2 regions of the Sporosarcina trichiuri genome follow, and region 1 is predicted to be linked to the other one. Evidence: a T-box and tRNA genes for the amino acid it is inferred to sense, from the RefSeq annotation. Region 1 holds a T-box; the other holds one or more tRNA genes.
What was found. A T-box is a leader RNA that pairs with one kind of tRNA and senses whether it is charged. The one in region 1 lies ahead of serS (serine--tRNA ligase), so its partner is inferred to be a tRNA-Ser.
Positions count from the first base shown of each region.

Region 1 (9,697 bases):
CGCTGCAACTATGATTTCGAACAGGCTGAACGACGACGTCAGCGTCGCGAACAGGAACAGCAGCAGGAACAGTGCGAGGAACAGTTCGCCGAAGGGCATCTGCCCGAACACTTCCGGAAGCACCATGAACAGCAGCCCCGGTCCTTCGTCCGGCTGCATGCCGAACGAGAACACGACCGGGAAGATCGCAAGACCCGCGAGCAGTGAGACGAAGATGTTCATGCCGACGACGGAGCCGGCGGACGACCGCAGGCTGACGTCCTTCTTCAAATACGAACTGTACGTCACCATGCACGAGAAGCCGACCGCAAGTGAGAAGAACGACTGCCCGAGGGCATACAGTACGGCTTCCGCATTCAGTTTCGAGAAATCGGGCGACAGGAAGAATTTCACGCCTTCCATCGCCCCGTCGAGTGTCAGCGACCGCACGACAAGGATGAGGAAGAACAGGAACAGCAGCGGCATCATGAATTTGTTCGCCCGCTCGATGCCGTTCTGGATGCCTGTCGAAACGACGAGCACATTGATGAGCGTGAACAGCAGCAGGCCGATGAGGGTGATGGCGGCGGAGCCGGTGACCGAGCCGAACAGCGCACCGTAATCCGCGCCTTCGCCGATGATGCGCCCCGGAATGGACAGTCCGCTGTAGACGAGCACCCAGCCGCCGACGACACTGTAGAACGACAGCAGCAGGAAGCATCCAAGCACGCCGAGCCGGCCCGTCCAGACCCACCAGCTGCGCGGGGCGAGCTGTTTATAGGCACTGATGGCTTCTTTGCCGGTCCCCCGCCCGATGATGAACTCCGACAGCAGCATCGGCAGCCCGATGACGAGCGTGAAGAGGACGAACAGCAGGAAGAACGCGCCCCCGCCGCTCATGCCTGTCACGTACGGAAACTTCCAGATGGCGCCGAGGCCGATCGCCGCACCGGCGGAAGATAGGATGAATCCGAGTTTCGATGACCACTGGTCGGTTTTCTTGCGTGTTTCCATAGTCCGCCTCCTTTTCATTTACCAGTTACAAAGATGTCCGCAGCTCCCACAGCTCCGGGAAGAACCGGTGGTCGAGGACGTGGCGCAAGTAGTTCACGCCGGACGAACCCCCGGTGCCTGTCTTGAAGCCGATGATCCGCTCAACGGTCTTCATGTGACGGAACCGCCACTGCTGCAGCCAGTCCTCCACGTCGACGAGCTTCTCCGCGAGCTGGTACAGGTCCCAGTAGGTCTCGACGTCCCGGTACACCGTCTCCCAGGCGGCCGCCACCGTTGGATCCCCCTCGTACGTCTTACGGAAGTCCCGGTCGAGCAGCTCGGGGTTGATCGGCAGACCGGCCCGGCTGAGCGCCCGGATGGCGACGTCATACAGGCTCGGCTGGGCGAGCGCCGTTTCGAGCATCGCATGCACGTCCGGATCCTTTTCATAGATTTTCAGGATATGCGGCGACTTGTACCCGAGGGCGAACTCGATGAGCCGATATTGGTACGACTGGAACCCGGAGGCTTTGCCGAGATCGTCCCGGAATTCGAGGTACTCTGCCGGTGTCATCGTCGACAGCACATCCCATGCCTGGATGATCTGCGACTGGATCTTCGTCACGCGCGCGAGTTTCTTGAACGCCGACTGCATCTCCCCGGCATCGATCGCCGAGATGGCTGCCGTCAGTTCGTGCAGCGTGAGCTTCATCCACAGCTCGCTTACTTGATGGATAATAATAAATAGCATTTCGTCGTGGTGGCCTGACAGCCGTTCCTGCGCCGACAGGATCTTGTCGAGATTCAAGTATTCCCCGTAGGTCATGTCCTTCTTGAAGTCCGTATGGATCGCTTCATGGTCGAGATTCAGATCGGATATCCCTTTGTTCATCCCTGCACCCCTTTCCGTCATGCGACCACGTCCCGTTTGTTTTCGAACTGCTTGTACTGTTCTTCAACCATGATCCGTTTCAGCAGCAAGACCGCCTGCCGGACCTCTTCGAACGTGTTATACAAAGCGACCGGTGCGAGCCGGATGCCGTTCGGCGCCCGGAAGTCCGGGATGAGTCCGTTCGCTTTCAGCGCCTTGCAGATGCGTGCTGCTTCCGGGTGGACGAGGAACACATGCCCTCCCCGTTCCGCGGCGTCAGCCGGACTCGCTGCGGTGAATCCGTAATCTCCGAGTTCCGTATTCACGAGATCCAGCAGGTAGCCTGTCAGGGCGAGCGACCGTTCCCGGATCGCCGGAATCCCGACTTCATCCAGAAGTTCCAAAGAGCCGATGAGCGGCGCTGAACTGAGCAGATGCGGGGTCCCCATCTGGAGCGCGCCGGCGTCCGCGGCGGGTGTGAACGTATGCTCCATGTCGAACTGCCGCTCCTTGTCGGAACCGAACCAGCCGGCGAGACCCGGCGCTGTGCCGAAATGGCGTTCGTTGACGTACAAGCCGCCCGTTGCGCCCGGTCCGCCGTTCAGATGTTTGTAATTGCACCAGAAGGCGAAGTCCGCGCCCCAGTCGTCGAGGTGATGCGGCACCGAGCCGATCGAGTGGCACAGGTCATAGCCGGCGAGGATGCCGCGGTCATGGGCCGCTTTTGTGATGCGTTCCATGTCGAGCACCTGACCGCTTCGGTACAGTACACCTGACAGGATGACGATCGCCGTGTCGTCCGTCATCGTCTCGATGATGTCCTCCGTCTTCAGTGTCTGGCCGTCCCGGCTTTCCACGCGGATGAGGTGTTCCTCCGGATCGAGCCCATGCAGCCGCAGCTGGCTCTGGATCGCGTACAGATCCGTCGGGAAGTTCAGTTCATCGGCCAGGATCTTCGTACGCCCGTCCGCCGGCTTGAAGAACGTCGCGAGCAGCTGGTGAAGGTTGGACGTTGTCGAGCCTGTCGCAATGACCGAGGACGGATTTGCGCCGATTAATGGGGCCATCATCGCGCCGATCTGTTCAGACAGATGGAACCACGGCCGCTCCCCCTGCGTCCAGCCGTCGATGCCATGCCGCTTCCATGTGTCGAGCACCGCAAGCAGTGAAGATTCCGCCCGCTTGGACAACAGGCCGAGGGAGTTGCCGTCGAAATAGATGGTGCCGTCCTGTATGTAAAATTCGTCCCGCCGGCTGGCGGCGGCATAGCGCGCCTCCAGCTGGGCCGCGTAGTCAGGTGTATTGAGAGTCGATGTTGTCATAATGATCCGCTCCTTTGTTTGCAGAATTCATGATGTCCAGTACAGTTGCACTCTTCTTTCTTTCTCCGGAGAACGGGAAAACCCTTTCCCGGCAGCTCGAAAGCTGGAGGGAAAGGGCTTTGATCAGCCGCGCAGAGCTGCTGTTTTCGTCAGGATGCCGCCGATCTTCTCGACGATCAGTTCCACTTCGTGCGCATTGGTCAGCAGGTCGTAGTCGTTGATGTCAAGACGCAGTACCGGGCAGGCGCTGAAGGAATCGATCCACGTCTCGTAGCGGGCGTGCATCTCCTCCCAGTAGCTGGTCGGTGTCTCCTGCTCCATTTCCCGGCCGCGCTCATGGATGCGGTCGATGATGCAGTCGATCGGCCCTTCCAGGTAGATGAGCAGATCGGGGTGTGGGAAGTACGGTGTCATCACCATCGCGTCGAACAGGTTCGTATACGTCTCGTAATCGACCGGATCCATCGTGCCTTCTTCCATATGCATGCGGGCGAAGATGCCCGTGTCTTCGTAGATGGAACGGTCCTGTATGAAGCCGCCGCCGTATTCGAAGATACGTTTCTGTTCCTTGAACCGCTCGGCAAGGAAATAGATCTGCAGGTGGAAACTCCACTTCTTGAAGTCCTCGTAGAACTTGTCCAAGTATGGGTTCTGATCGACCTTTTCGAATGAAGTCCGGAAACCGAGCGCTTCCGCAAGCGCGGTGGTCATCGTCGATTTGCCGACGCCGACTGTCCCGGCGATCGTGATGACCGCATTTTGCGGAATGCCGTATTTTTCTCGTAGGTTCATGGGTTGACGCCTTCTTTCTGGATTGCTGCCTGTACAGCGTTCAGGATATAGTCACGGTCACGGGAATTGGCGACGAAATCGAGTTCATCGCCATTGAAACGGAGTACGGGGATGTCCGGATGCTGCTGTTCGAATTCATCGATGAACGTCTCATAGTCCGCGGACAGCCGGCGCAGGTAGGCCGGGTCCATGCCGCGCTCGTAGTCGCGGCCACGCATGGCGATGCGCTTCATAAGTGTCTCGAGACTCGCATGCAGATAGACGATGACATTCGGCACCGGCATCCCTGCTGTCAAGATGCTGTAGATCTGTTCGTATTTCGCATAATCGCTGTCGGAGAGACTGCGTTTTGCAAAAATAAGGTTCTTGAAGATATGATAATCGGCGACAACCGGTTTTCCGGCCGCCAAGTAATGCTTCTGGATGTCGCCGAGCTGCTTGTACCGGTTGCAGAGGAAGAACATTTCCGTCTGGAAGCTCCACTCTGCTATATCGTCGTAGAATTTATTGAGAAACGGGTTTTCGTCTACAATCTCCATGAGCAGATGGAACTGCTGTGTATCGGAAATCGCCTTCGATAACGTGGACTTGCCGACACCGATCGGCCCTTCCACCGCGATGAACGGAATGGTCATGACTAACGCTCCTGTCTTTCAGTTACTGTCGTCCTTTCAGTGTATCACAAGCGGATGGGAACAGGGTGTGACATTTTTTCCACGTGGAACATTTTCACCTGTCCGTGCTACACTGAAGGTAAGGAGCGATGTCGATGAATATGCAGGAACGAGACGAGCATTTCATGGGGCTCGCAATCGAGGAAGCGATGAAGGCGGAAGCGATCGGTGAAGTGCCGATCGGTGCGGTGATTGTCCACCACGGTGAAGTGATCGCCCGGGCGCACAATCTGCGGGAGACGACGCAGAACGCCGTGACGCATGCGGAACTGTCCGCGATCGAGCAGGCCTGCGCGGTGATCGGCAGCTGGCGGCTCGAGGAGACGGAATTGTATGTGACACTCGAGCCCTGCCCGATGTGTGCAGGAGCCATCCTGCAGTCGCGCATCCCGACCGTCGTTTACGGGGCGCGCGATCCGAAGGCAGGCTGTGTGGACACGCTGTACCGGCTGCTGAACGACCCCCGGTTCAACCACGAATGCACCGTCCGGGAAGGTGTGCTGGGCGAGGCTTGCGGTACCCTGCTCTCTGGGTTTTTCCGCAGCCTGCGTGCAAAGAAAAAAGCGGCCAAACGAAAAGCGGCAGAGGAAGCCGAATGACTTCCCCTGCCGCTTTTTCCAGTTGTCTTATTCTGCCGGTGTGATGAATTCCCGGCCGCCCATATACGGACGCAGCACTTCCGGAATCCGGACCGAGCCGTCTTCCTGCTGGTTGTTTTCAAGCAATGCCGCAACGGTTCGGCCGACTGCCAGCCCGCTGCCGTTCAGCGTATGGACGTACTCCGGCTTGCCGCCTTTTTCGCGGCGGAACCGGATGTTCGCCCGGCGCGCCTGGAAGTCCTCGAAGTTCGAACAAGACGAGATCTCGCGATACACGTTCTGCGTCGGGATCCATACTTCGATGTCGTACTTCTTCGCCGCAGTGAAGCCGAGGTCCGCTGTGCACATCTTCAGCACACGGTATGGCAGTTCCAGAAGCTGCAGAACTTTCTCCGCATGCCCTGTAAGTTTCTCGAGTTCATCATACGAGTTGTCAGGGTTGACGAAACGCACCAGTTCCACTTTGTTGAACTGGTGCTGACGGATGAGCCCGCGTGTGTCACGTCCCGCTGAACCCGCTTCCGAGCGGAAGTTCGTGCTGTACGCAGCGAACGCCTTCGGCAGCATGTCCGCCGGCAGGATTTCATCGCGGTAGAAGTTCGTCACCGGCACTTCAGACGTCGGGATGAGGAAATAATCTTCTTCCGGAATCAGAAATGCATCCTCCTCGAATTTCGGCAGCTGGCCCGTTCCCGTCAGGCTCGCACGGTTCACGAGGTACGGCGGCAGCATCTCCTCATAGCCGTGCTCCTCCTGATGCAGATCCATCATGAAGTTGATGAGGGCACGCTCGAGACGTGCACCAAGTCCGCGATAGAAGACGAACCGGCTGCCTGTCACTTTCGCAGCCCGTTCAAAATCGAGGATCTGGAGTCCTGTCCCGATTTCCCAGTGCGGTTTCGGTTCGAAGCTGAACTCCGGTGTCTCGCCCCACTTGCGCACTTCCACGTTGTCGTCTTCGCTGTCGCCCATCGGGACGCTTTCATGCGGGATGTTCGGGATGCGCATGAGCACATAGTCAAGCTGCTCTTCGATCTCATGCAGTTCGTTGTCGTACGCTTTGATGTCCTCGCCGACCTTCCGCATCCTCAGTACGAGCTCATCAGCGTCCTGCTTGTTGCGCTTCATCTCCGCGACCTGCTGGGATACTTCGTTGCGCTCCGCCTTCAGTGCTTCCACTTTCGCCAGCAGCTCGCGGCGTTTTTCATCGAGCTCCGGGAACCGGTCCAGTTCCGAAATATCCTCCCCGCGTTTCGCTAATTTCTGTTTCACACCTTCAAAATCCGTCCGCAATACTTTCCTGTCCAGCATTTGAATTCCTCCTTCGATTGGTCACGATTCCCCGGTTTCCGGGCATAAAAAAAGCCCTCCATCCCCTGACATCAGGGACGAGAACTACCCGCGGTACCACCCAGTTTAACCAGCACAAAGCTGATCCACTCCAGGACGGTAACGGCTCCGGTGCCGGCGCAGGCCTACTTCAAGTTCAGCCCGGCTGCTCAGGGACGGATTCACAGTCGTTTCCGCCGGCTTGCACCACCCGCCGGCTCTCTGGTCGAAAACAGATCTGCTACTGCTTCCCCTCATCGTGTTTAGTGTATGAAAGTACCTTTACTGTACTATAAGGCCGCCTGTTTGGCAAGTGCACTGACGGTTCCTCCTGGACGTCTGGACCGCTTGCGGTATACTGGCCCTATGACCTGTCCTGTTATTGATTTTCTACACTCCTGATGCAGGTCAGAAACGGAGGGGACCGATGGAAGAATGGCTGATTGCCTTGGACAAATCACACGAACTGCCGCTGTATGAACAGATTTACCGGCAGATGAAGCGCGATATTACGGAACAGCGTGTACCGGTCGGAAAGAAACTGCCGTCAAAACGCAAGCTGAGCGAATTTCTCGCGGTCAGTCAGACGACCATCGAACTGGCATACGGCCAGCTGACTGCCGAAGGCTATATCACCGCCGTCCCGCGCAGCGGCTATTACGTCCAGGATATCGAAGAACTGGCGTATACCGAGCCCGCCGCTTATACCGGGACACCGGTCTCGATGTCGCGGAAGGCGGAAATTGATTTCTCTCCCGGAATGGTGGACACCGAGTCGTTCCCGTTCAAAAAATGGCGGAAAGCCGCAAAAGATGTCATCGATGAGCAGGCGGCGCACCTGCTGCAGCTCGGCGACCCGCACGGTGACGCCGAACTGCGTGCCGAAATTGCGACCTACTTATATCATTCCCGCGGGGTCATCTGTGACCCGGATCAGATCATCGTCGGTTCCGGAACCGAGCAGCTCATCCCGCTCATCATCCGGATCCTCGGGGACGGCGCTGTCTATGCCGTCGAGGACCCGGGCTACCCGCTCAGCCACCATGTGTTCGACCAGGGGCAGCGAAGGGCCATCCCCATTCCCGTAGACGCGGAAGGGATGGACACGGACCGTCTCCTTCAGTCGCCGGCGACTGCGGCGTATGTCACGCCGTCACATCAGTTCCCAACAGGCACTGTGCTGTCAGCGCCACGCCGGGCAGCATTGCTGAACTGGGCGGCAGGGCATCCGGACCGGTACATCATCGAGGACGATTACGATGGGGAATTCCGCTATGCCGGACGGCCGATCCCAGCCCTTCATGGTATGGACCGCGGGGACCATGTCATCTATCTGAGTACGTTTTCGAAGTCTCTTATGCCCTCACTGCGGATCGCCTATATGGTGCTGCCAAAACCGCTCCTCGACCTGTACCGCGGCGCGTTCATCCATTATGCATCCACCGTCCCGCGGATCGATCAGCATATGCTCGCCCGGTTCATGGCGGACGGACAGTTCGCCCGGCATCTGAACCGCATGCGGAAGCTGTATCGGAAAAAGCTGCAGCTGCTGCTCGAGCAGCTTGCCCCCTATCAACCGGCAGTCACCTATTCAGGGGATGAGGCCGGCATGCATATCATTGTCACACTTGCACTCGATCGGTCGGAAGAGGAACTTGCCGAAGCTGCACTGCAGGCCGATGTGCGGGTCTACCGCCTGGACAGCTACCGGTCGGGCGCATCCTCTGGATCTCCCGCCTTCCTGCTCGGATTCGGCGGTTTGACGGATCAACAGATCACAGAAGGTGTCCGGCGGCTCATGGCCGCCTGGACCATCAAAAAAAGGAACAGCGCAGAATGACTCTGCAGCTGTTCCTTTTTCATCTGTTAAAACAGGCCTTTGACGAACCCGCTGGCACTGTCCCAGAGACCCGAGAAGAAATGCCCGATTCCGCCCATCGCAAGGGAGAACCAGCCGGCCTTCTCGACCGCCTCTTTCGTGACGACTTCAGCGCCTGCATCCGTGCCGTCGACATAGCCATAGTCTTCGGAACCGTCTTTCTTCACGAGTTCCACATGACCGATGACCGTGCCTTTCTTGACAGGGGCTTCCAGTGAACCATCTTTCAGCTTTTTCTTGTCGATGACGAGCTTCGGTTCATACTGATCCTTCTCACTCGTTTTCACCATCATTGTGATCGGTTCCTTCACTTCAATTGCAGCTTCTTTCTCTTTCCCTTTCAGGACAGGGAGGGTTTCCTTGCCTTTGAACTGGTACCCTTCCGGCACGAATTCCACTTCGGAGAACTGGCTGAACCCATAATCGAACATCGAGCGCGCCGCTTCAAAACGGGCTCCGTATGACCCTTTGCCGTTCTTATCGACCGCATTCATGACAACCGCGATGACCCGCTTGCCGTCGCGCATCGCAGTCCCGGTGAAGCAGTAGCCGGCAAATTCAGTCGTTCCGGTCTTCAGGCCGTCAACACCTTCATAGGCATACACGAAACCAGGAAGCATGAAGTTCCAGTTGTCCATCTTCGTTTCATCGTCCGTGCCTTTCCGGAAATACTCCGTCGTGATCTTCGTCGTATCGAGTACTTGCGGATAATCGCGCAGCAGCGAATACGCAAGCTTTGCGACGGACTTGGCAGGCATGACATTCTCATCATTCGGGCCTGTCCCTTCCGGATGCATGCCGTGCAGGTTGGCATTGTTCAAACCTGTCGAGTTGACGAATTTATAGTCGGTCAGACCGAGTTCCTTCGCCTTTTCGTTCATCATTTTCACAAATTCCGTTTCCGTGCCGGCAATCGTTTCCGCAATCCCGATCGTCGCAGCATTCGCCGAATAGATCGCCAATGCTTCGTACAGTTCCTTGATGGAATACGAGCCGTCACGGCGGAGCGGCACGTTGCTCAGACTGCCGTCCTGTGAAACAGCATATGTATAATCGGTCACTTTGTACTGCTGATCCCACTTGATCTTGCCTTCATCGATCGCTTCGAACAGAAGGTACTCCACCATCATCTTGGACATGCTCGCAAGGCCAAGCGGTGCGTCGGCATTTTGTTCATACAAGATCTTTCCACTGTCCGCGTCAATCAAAATCGCTCCGTCCACGTGCAGACCGAGTGATGTGTCCGCCTGTGCGGTGGA
Region 1 is NZ_CP129119.1:2,369,772-2,379,468, forward strand. Features, by position in the region: gene QWT68_RS11995 (sodium-dependent transporter) at 1-993, opposite strand, end outside; gene kynA (tryptophan 2,3-dioxygenase) at 1,019-1,864, opposite strand; gene kynU (kynureninase) at 1,882-3,165, opposite strand; gene QWT68_RS12010 (deoxynucleoside kinase) at 3,289-3,957, opposite strand; gene QWT68_RS12015 (deoxynucleoside kinase) at 3,954-4,592, opposite strand; gene tadA (tRNA adenosine(34) deaminase TadA) at 4,727-5,230, shown strand; gene serS (serine--tRNA ligase) at 5,258-6,541, opposite strand; T-box leader at 6,612-6,826, opposite strand; gene pdxR (MocR-like pyridoxine biosynthesis transcription factor PdxR) at 6,987-8,399, shown strand; gene QWT68_RS12035 (serine hydrolase) at 8,426-9,697, opposite strand, start outside.

Region 2 (9,697 bases), 1.3 Mb from region 1:
TGTCGGCATATTGCTCGATTGCATCCATAGGATAGACAGGTACTTTATTGTTCACCGGCTCGATCGATGCCGCCGGCCGGCGTGTGAAGATTCCGGCACAAACCATATCCGGCTGTTGGGCAACTGCATGCGCCACGCCTTTTCCTAAATTGCCGTACCCTGCGATGCCGATGCGTATTGCGTTTACCATGACCTCATCCCCATCCCCTTTTTTATAATTCGTTATTTTACATCTTCTTCGGCCGGATTGCCATATTTTCTTCCGGCCGACCCTTCCCTCATCATTCCGTCACAATTCATCCACCTGCACGCCGGAGGAGGCCCCGTTCCGTTGAAATACATAGCGGGCATGCTAAAATGGACTGGATACATGATTATTTGAAACGAGGCGTTCGTATGCGTTTTTTTGTCTACCTGATCGTGTTCTTCTCCTTTTTCGATCTGTTTTCCCAGCTGCCGATCATGAGTCCGTTCGCGCTGTCCCTCGGCGCGACGACGTTCATCGCCGGCCTGGTCGTCGGTACATATTCGCTCGCAAATGTCTTCGGCAACATCTTTTCGGGATTCATCACCGATCGGCGCGGGCCGTTTCTGATCCTGCTGATCGGTCTGTTCATGAACGCGGTCTCCCTCAGCCTGTATTCGGCGGTGCATGCGCCGTGGCTGCTCGTTGCCATCCGGTTTGTCCATGGATTCACGAACGGTCTGATCATCCCGGCGGCGTTCACGTTCCTCGCAAACCGGGCGGAACCTGAAAAGCGCGGCAAGAGTACAGCAATTTCCGGTGCGTTCGTCGGCCTGGCCGCCATTGCCGGGCCCGCGTACAGCGGGATCATATCTTCAAAGATCACGACGCCCGGCATCATGCTCATCAACGGGGTCATCATGGTAATCCTGGCAGCATGCGCAATCGTCTTCCTGAGGACGTTTAAGCGCGGAAAGAAGCCATCAGCGAAGCCGGACAGCAAGGAAGTCCGGGGACTGTTCCGCAACAGGGGAATCCAGCGGGCGTTTGCCGGCGCCTTCTTCCTCATGTTCTCACAGGGGGTGCTTGCGCTCATCCTGCCGCTCAAAGTCGAGGCGCTCGGGTTCGAGACGAAAACGACCGGGATGCTGCTGAGCACGTTTGGCGTGATCGCCATTCTCGTGTTCCTGCTGCCGATCAACCGGATCTTCGACCGTGTGCGTCCGATGATCACGCTGGCGTTCGGGATCTCGCTCATGGGCGTCAGCATGCTGCTGCTGAGCGGTGCGGATGATCTGGCCAGCCTGTTCGGCACGATGTCCGTCTATGGCGTCGGGTTCGCGTTCCTGTTCCCGTCCATCAACTCCCTGCTGATCGATTCCTCGAGTCCCGCGTCCCGCGGCCGGGCGTATGGCTATTTCTATGCGTTCTTCTCGATGGGTGTCGTGGCGGGCTCCTACGTCATCGGTGCGCTCGATCTCGAGTACCGCTCCGCGTTCATCGTTACGGGCATCGTGCTGCTGATCGTCGCTGTCTACACGATCTACGGCCTGATGCGTAAGCAGTCGTCCCCTGTCCGGCCCTGACTGGACAACATGCAAAAACCGCAAGCCCTGAGCTATTGAGCCAAGGCTTGCGGTTTTTGCATGCATTCACTTATACAGTCAGGCTTCCTGGAGACCGAACGACTCGATTTCTGTGATGAACACTTCGCCGTATGATTCGAGTTTGCTCTGGCCGACCCCGTTGACATCGAGGAATTCGTCCGCTGTCCGCGGTTTCTTTGCGGCCATGTCCTTCAGGGTCTTGTCCGAGAAGATGACGAATGGCGGAACGCCCGCTTCCTGGGCGAGTGTGCGGCGCAGCTGGCGCAGCCGCTCGAACAGCGGGTCATCTTCGGTCAGCTGTTTCGTCACGAACGATCCTTTCCGCCCGATCTTCTCTTTACCGAGAAGAACGTCTTTCCCCCGTTCCGCCACTTGGATGGTCGGGAACTGGCCGTTCTCGACGGACAGGCAGTTCGCCGAAATGAGGAACTCTATGAAATCCGCCACTTCTTTGGCATTCTTCCCTTTCATGAGTCCGTATGTCGACAGTTCGTCGAACCGGAACTCGAGCAGTTTCTTGTTGCGGGAGCCTGTCAGCACCTGGGCGATCATCGTCTTGCCGAACCGCTGCCCCATACGGATGACGCAGGACAGCACTTTCTGGGCATCGAGTGTGACGTCGAGCTGCTCGCGGGTATCCGTACAGTTCGCACAGCGTCCGCACGGCGGCGGTTCCTGTTCGCCGAAGTAGGTGATGATGTACTGCTGGAGACAGTCCTCCGTATGGCAGTAGTCAATCATCCCCTGCAGTTTCTCGGTTTCTGAACGCATGCGCGACGGATCCTGCGACTGCTCGATCAGGAACCGCTGCGTCTGGATGTCCTGGGAGGCGAACAGCAGGATGCACTCGCTGTCGAGTCCGTCCCGCCCGGCACGCCCGGCTTCCTGGTAGTAGCTCTCCATGTTCTTCGGCATCTGGTAGTGGATGACGTAGCGGATATTGGATTTGTCGATTCCCATGCCGAACGCGTTCGTCGCCACCATGACGGATGCTTCGTCATTCAGGAACCGGTCCTGTTCGCGCTGCCGTTCATAATCGTCCATGCCGCCGTGGTATTTGGCGACCGCGACACCGCTGCGTGCGAGCTGATCGTGCACACTTTCGACCGCTTTCCGCGTTGCCGCGTAGATGATGCCGGCTTCGTCCTTGTTCTTGCTGACGTAGTCCTTGATGAACTTCTCGCGGTTCTCGCCTTTCACGACCGTGAACGTCAGGTTGCCCCTCTCGAAGCCGGTCAGCACCGTCTGTTCCTGCGGAATGCCGAGCTGTTCGCGGATGTCTTCCCGTACGGTCGGTGTCGCTGTTGCCGTGAGGGCAAGCAAGACCGGTTTTTCATCGAAACAATTAAGCACCCGGCTGATATTGCGGTAGCTCGGCCGGAAATCGTGTCCCCATTGCGAGATGCAGTGGGCTTCGTCGATGGCGATCATCGGCACTTTCATGCGGCCGAGCTCACGCATGAACGACTCGGATTCAAGCCGCTCAGGTGCGATGTACAGCAGTTTGTAGTGGCCGTCCCGCGCGTTCTCTAGCGTACCGAAGTATTCTTCCGTGGACAGTGTGCTGTTGATGTATGCAGCCGGGATGCCGAGCTGCCAGAGGGCATCCACCTGGTCTTTCATGAGTGAGATGAGTGGGGATATTACGAGGACCGTCCCTTCCATCAGCATGGCCGGCACTTGGTAGCACAGTGATTTACCGCCGCCGGTCGGCATGACACAAAGGGCGTCCGAGCCGTCCATGACGAGCTGGATGACCTGTTCCTGGCCTGCCCTGAACGAGGGGTAGCCGAATTTCTCTTCGAGTACGCCGAGCGCCTGCTCCATCATCCTATGACCTCCTTCCGTTCAAAACACGCCATTCATCGGACGAATGGCGTGCTGTCGACTGTCTGTCAGCTCCCGGGATTATTCTCCTCGAACAGCAGCCGCTCTTCTTCGCGGCTGTGCAGTTCATTGACGACGAGAAGCGCGTAGAATTTCTGCAGGACCGTCGGGCTGATCCCTTCCGTCTCCTTCAGCTGCTCGATATCCGCCACGACCAGGCGCATGATGTCATGATCGCGCGTCAGCTGGGTCACTGCCTTTTCGAGTGAAGGATCCTCTTCCTTGATTTCCAGATAGAACCCTTCCTCTTCCGCATCCGCATGGCTGATCACACGTGTCTTCCAATAATCGATCAGATCGTCCGCAGCGCGCTCCGCATTCTTCTGATCGCCCTGCTGGAGGAACTCGATCAGCATCTCCGTCTTGCCGACTGCGCCGGATAAGCCGCCTTCGTGGATCGCCCTGTGGGACTGCAGCTGTTTCAGTGCCGGACCTGCCATTGTCTCCACCCTTTCAATCGTATTGTCTAGTATTAGAATACCAGATACGGGCCCAGAAAGAAACGGACACGGCATACGGACGGCAGCCGGAAAAGCAGAAAACCGCCGGCTGCACAGAGCAGCGGCGGTTTTCGGTATGTATGGCGGAGACGAGAGGATTTGAACCCCCGCGGCGCTTGCACGCCCTAGCTGATTTCGAGTCAGCCCCCTTCAGCCTCTTGGGTACGTCTCCATCAGAACGAGATATAGTATATCACAAACAAAAAGCAGCCGACAATAAAAAAATCCCCGTTCCGCAAAATTTTCTGCGGCACAGGGAGACTGCTCCTTACATCTTCGCGATTTTCACGTTGCTCACCATCGCATAGGACAGAACGAGCATGGCAATGACGAAGTACGGAGCGCCGACGTACGGAATCGCGAAATAGAGAACGGTCAGGATGACACCTGCTGCCGTGATCGGGATGCCGCGGAACGAGCCGTCAAATTCCTCCACATTGTAGCGTGCAAGGCGGACTGCGCCGGCAGCGATGTAGATGATCGTCGCCGCGATGCCGACCCACAGCATGCCGGACAGTGCCGTGTGGTAGATCAGCAGGGCCGGTGCCACACCGAACGAAATGATGTCACTGAGCGAGTCCAGTTCTTTTCCGAATGCCGATTCCGTATGGAAGTGCCGGGCGGTCATGCCGTCGAACCTGTCGAACAGCGCCGCCAGGAAGATGAACACCAGGCTCATATGGGACAAATCCTTCGAAATGAGCAGAATCGCGATTGCGCCGAAACTTAAATTGATCAAAGTGATGGCATTCGCCAATTGTGCCTTCACTTTAGTATAATCAAAATATCTGAATGAAAACATATTGTGCCTCCTTGTATTCTATACTAGCTGAAGATGGTGAATCCTATGAAAAAAAGATTGCTGAAAAAATTTGTCGAACTGACCGGCAGCCCGGTTGCTTCCGCACTGCTGCGGCAAATTTCCGCCTCCCGCCTGAGCAGACCGCTGATTTCCGTCTATTCGAAAGCATATTGTATAGATGAAAGCGAAATCGAGCACCCGCGAACTTCCTACGGCAGCCTGCAGCACTATTTCACGCGCCGGCTGCGCACTGGTGCCAGACCGTTCGATCCGTCGCCGGAAGCACTCGTCTCACCTGCGGACGGCTTTCTGAGTTCGTTCGGCCGTGTTGAAGACGGGCACCAATTTACAATAAAAGGTCATACCTACAGTATAAATCAAATCTTCATGGATGAACAGAGGGCATCCCAATATAAAAACGGCTGGTATTTCGTCTTCTACCTGTCACCTGCGGATTACCATCATTTCCATTACCCCGCTGACGGCACTGTCACCAGCCGCTATGCACTCGGGACTGTTTCCTATCCGGTGAACGGCTTCGGGCTGACACACGGCGACCGGCCATTCGAGACAAATTACCGCCTGATCACTGAACTGTCTTCACAATTCGACAAACTGGCACTTGTCAAAGTGGGTGCTCTTAATGTAAACTCCGTACAGCTCTATTCATCTGACAAACAAGCGGTCAAAGGGGAAGATTTCGGATTCTTCTCATTCGGCTCGACGATTCTCCTGTTCACTGCAGGCGACTCCCCATTCACGCCGGCGGTCGGACATCCAGGCCCCGTCCGGACGGGCGAGACGATCGGATATTGGCAGTAAATGTGCGCTGATCAGCTTAGAAACGGCAAAAGAGGGATATCATGAGTTTGCTGCAAGACTATATTATCCAATACGGTTATTTCATTGTATTCGTGTTCCTGTCACTTGGTATCTTCGGTCTGCCGATGCCGGATGAAGTCGTCATCATCTTTACTGGCTACCTTTCTTCTTCCGGTCTGCTGAGCCTTGCAAGCGCCCTGCTGATTGCGATTGTCGGGGTGTTCATCGGCACGCTCGTCACGTATACGATCGGCAAGAAAATCGGACGGCCGATCATCGAACGGTTCGGGAAATGGATCGGATTATCCGAAAAGCGTGTCGGCCGGGTGGAACGCTGGTTCAGCCGGTACGGTTCCTGGACGGTTACACTCGGCTTCTTCGTCCCCGGCATGCGGCACTTCGTCTGCTGCTTCTCCGGCATCAGCGGCATGAACGTCCAGCGGTACATGCTGTTCTCTTCGCTTGGCACTGTCGTCTCCGGAATTCTCTGTGTTTCACTCGGCTACCTCTTCGGCTGGCCGTTCTGATAACTGTACAAAAGCCGCCCTGCAGATTCACTGAACCCAGCAGGCCGGCTTTTTTCATGTGCCGGGTAATCCGGATTCCTGTCCAGAAAGCGTCGCCCTGCTAAGCTGACGGCACAAATATTTTCATCCACCGGGCTCCCGCATAGCTCAGCTCGATAAATTCCATTGCTGGCACCCTGCTGCCCCTATCTGTTTAAATCGATGAACTGATTTTGTTCCCCACCCTCTTTCAAGTTCTATTATCGGCACACTCTCCTTTAATGAAAGTGCCGTATAAAACAAAAACTGCAGTACTCATCAGTCCTGATTGATGTGTACTGCAGCTGTTTCTTCATATACCTCTGTCCAGTTCAACGAGCCGGTGGTACCGCCCGGATTTCCTAAGCAGCTCCTCGTGTGTGCCTTCCTGTGCGATCCGCCCGTCTTCCAGGAAAATGATGCGGTCCATCAGTTCCATCCCCATCAGATGGTGGGTGATCCAGATGACCGTTTTTCCTTTCAGGCTGTCCAGCATCGTGCGGATCAGATTACGCTCTGTCTCGGGATCGAGGCCGACGGATGGTTCGTCCACGATGACGACCGGCGTATCATTCAGCAGAATGCGGGCGAGCGCGAGACGCTGGCGTTCCCCTCCCGAGAAGCGGCGGCCCGCTTCCTCAGTCTGTGTCTGCAGACCGTCCGGCAGACGGCGGATGTATTCCTCGAGACCGACCTGGCGGATGGCCGCGTCGAGTTCCTCAGCGGACGCATCCGGTTTACCGAGACGCAGATTGTTTTCGATCGTCGTGCCGAACAAGTATGGTTTCTGGTTCAGGACGCTGACGAGCTGGTGGATATGATCGCCGTAGGATGATGGCGGCTGTCCAGCGATTGCAATCGTCCCGGCATCAGGCTCCAAGGCACCGAGCAGCAGATTGAGAAACGTCGATTTCCCTGCACCGCTCTTCCCGAGTACAGCGATCCGTTCCCCTTGACCGATCGAGAGTGTCATATCGCTGAGCGCTTTCCTGGCACCTTCCTGATAGGAATAGGATGCCCCGCTGATCGAAATGCCGACCGGCCCAGCAGGCACCGGCAGCGGGTCTTCGGTCTCCCGTATCTGACTTGCGGTCTCTTCCGTGAAACGGAGACGGGTGAACGCCTCTTCATAAGCCGGAATCCGCTCCATGGCATTCGAAATCGGAATAAGCGCCTCGATGATCGGCAGTGTCACCAGTGTGAATGCAGCGATATAGACAGGTGTGATCACACCGTCCGCCGCCTGGATCCCCGCCCAGATACCGACAACCACGGTGATGATACCGGAAAACAGCTGGAGCTGCAGCGTCCTTGCCTGGTCTTTGCGCGTGATGTCCAGATCCGTAGAGTAGCTCGCATCCCGTTCAGCCCCGAACTTCTCAAGGAAGTCGGCGGAACGGCTGCTGATCAGCCAGTCCCGGATGCCGTACACCGCATCACCGAGTGTATGGTACAGCCGCGTATGCTGCTGTTTCGACCGCTGCATGTGCCGCTTGCGGATACGCAGCGAGTACAGCGGATAGACGAAGACGAACACGCTGAGGCACAGGCCGATGAACAGGCCGAACTTCCAGTCGAAGACGGACAGCGAGACCGTTGCGAACAGGAACAGGACCAGTCCGCTGACGACCGGAAAGATCGTCCGGATGTAGACGTCCTGCAAGTGCTCGATATCATCCGCAAGCGTACCGAGCAGATCGCCGCGCTTGAAGCGCGAGCGGATGAACAGCGCTTGCGGCTCGAGTGCCCGGTACAAGCGGATCCGCATGTCGGACAGCACTTTCAGCACCGCATTGTGGCCGGTCATGCGCTCCGCATAACTGAAGACGGCCCGGGACAGTCCGAACGCCCGGACCAGCACGATCGGCACATAGACAAGCAGTATCGTCTCCGGCCGTTCGGATGACCGGGAAATGAGATAGCCTGACACGAAAATCAAGAGCGAAGCGGACAGCAGGGACAGGAAAGCCAGCAGGACGGACGACGACATCAGTTTCCAGTACTTCTTCACATACGGGGTCACGAATCCGGTGACGTGGTTCATGCAATCATCCCTTCCCGCTGTGCGGCCGCAAGCTTGCTGTAGACACCATTTTGCGCTAGCAGCTCTTCATGCGTCCCCTGTTCAGCGATTTGTCCGTCCTCCATCACAAGGATCCAGTCCATCTCCTTCATCCAGTGCAGCCGGTGTGTCGCAAAGAACACGAGCCGGTCCTCGAGAAGCGGCAGCAGCAGCTGCTTCACTTCGTGTTCCGTCTCAATATCCAGATGCGCGGTCGGCTCATCGAGCAGGAGCACATCCGATTCGTCAAGGAGTGCCCTTGCAATGGCGACCCGCTGCTCTTCGCCGCCCGACAGCGGCCGGCCGCCCTGACCGATCATCTCCCCGTATCCGCCCGGCAGCTCGGCAGCCAGAGCGGACAGCCCTGCCTTCCGTGCCGCCTCTTCCACTTCCGCATCACTGGCCTGCGGATGATAGAAGCGGATGTTGCCGGCGAGGGTGTCGGAAAAGATTGTCGGATGCTGCGGGATATAGGTCACCTGGCTGCGCCACGAAGGATGCTTCAGGGAAGCACTCTCCACCGTACCCACCCGGAACAGTCCTGAATCGGGTGAAGTGAAGCCCGCAAGCATATCGATGAGCGTGGACTTCCCCGATCCGGAGGCGCCGACGATCCCGACCTTCTGTTTACCGGTTATCGAAAAACTCAGATCCCGTGTGATTTCAAGACCATGGTCACCGATTCTGCCGATATGCTCGGCGGTGAATCGTTCAGCCGCCGACCCGGCTGGCAGTTCCGGACCGGCCTCCGTTGCGGCAGCCGCACTGTCTGCGAGCAGCCGGCGGATTTCCGCAGCTGCATCCTTCCCGTCCATCGTCGCATGGAAATCGCTGCCGAGATCACGGACCGGCTGGAAATACTCGGGCGCCAGGATCAGGATGAACAGCGCAGCTTCCAAGCCGATGCCGCCGTTGATGAGGCGCAGTCCGAGCTCGACCGCGACGAGTGCGACGGACAGGCTTGAGAAGAAGTCGAGCGCGAACGACGACAAGAACGCATACCGGAGGGACCGGTTGGTCGCAATGCGGTATTTGTCGCTCACCTCTGCGATATTGCGCTCATGCGATTTGCTCCGTCCGAGGAACTTCAGTGTCTCGATCCCCTGGATGGAATCCGCGAAATGGGTGGACAGCTGCCGGTAGGTGCCCATCTGATCGTCGACTTTCTTCTGTGTCAGCATGCCGATCAGGATCATGAACACGACGAGGATCGGCATGACAATCAGAAGGGTCACACCCGACATGATGTCGGCAGTGAAGATGTAGATCAGGATGACGAGCGGCGTGACCCCCATCGCCACCGAACGGGGGATGAACAGCTCGACGTATTTCCGGAATTTCGGGACCCCTTCCAATGTCAGTGTCAGCAGGGAACCGGTGCCCTGTCTTGCAACCATGCCTGTGCCGTCCTTCATCAGTGCGTCCGTCAGCTGATCCTGATAGGAACGCGCGATGCGGTCGGCAAAGCGGAATGCAATCCGCTCCTTCGCCCATTGTAGGAAGTGGC
Region 2 is NZ_CP129119.1:588,198-597,894, reverse strand. Features, by position in the region: gene QWT68_RS03280 (diaminopimelate dehydrogenase) at 1-190, opposite strand, end outside; gene QWT68_RS03275 (MFS transporter) at 397-1,551, shown strand; gene recQ (DNA helicase RecQ) at 1,630-3,402, opposite strand; gene QWT68_RS03265 (hemerythrin domain-containing protein) at 3,468-3,899, opposite strand; tRNA gene QWT68_RS03260 (tRNA-Ser) at 4,041-4,131, opposite strand; gene pssA (CDP-diacylglycerol--serine O-phosphatidyltransferase) at 4,228-4,761, opposite strand; gene asd (archaetidylserine decarboxylase) at 4,807-5,583, shown strand; gene QWT68_RS03245 (DedA family protein) at 5,625-6,110, shown strand; gene cydC (thiol reductant ABC exporter subunit CydC) at 6,442-8,172, opposite strand; gene cydD (thiol reductant ABC exporter subunit CydD) at 8,169-9,697, opposite strand, start outside.
Region 2: it encodes a tRNA-Ser, which carries the amino acid that the T-box ahead of serS (serine--tRNA ligase) is inferred to sense. The anticodon was not compared.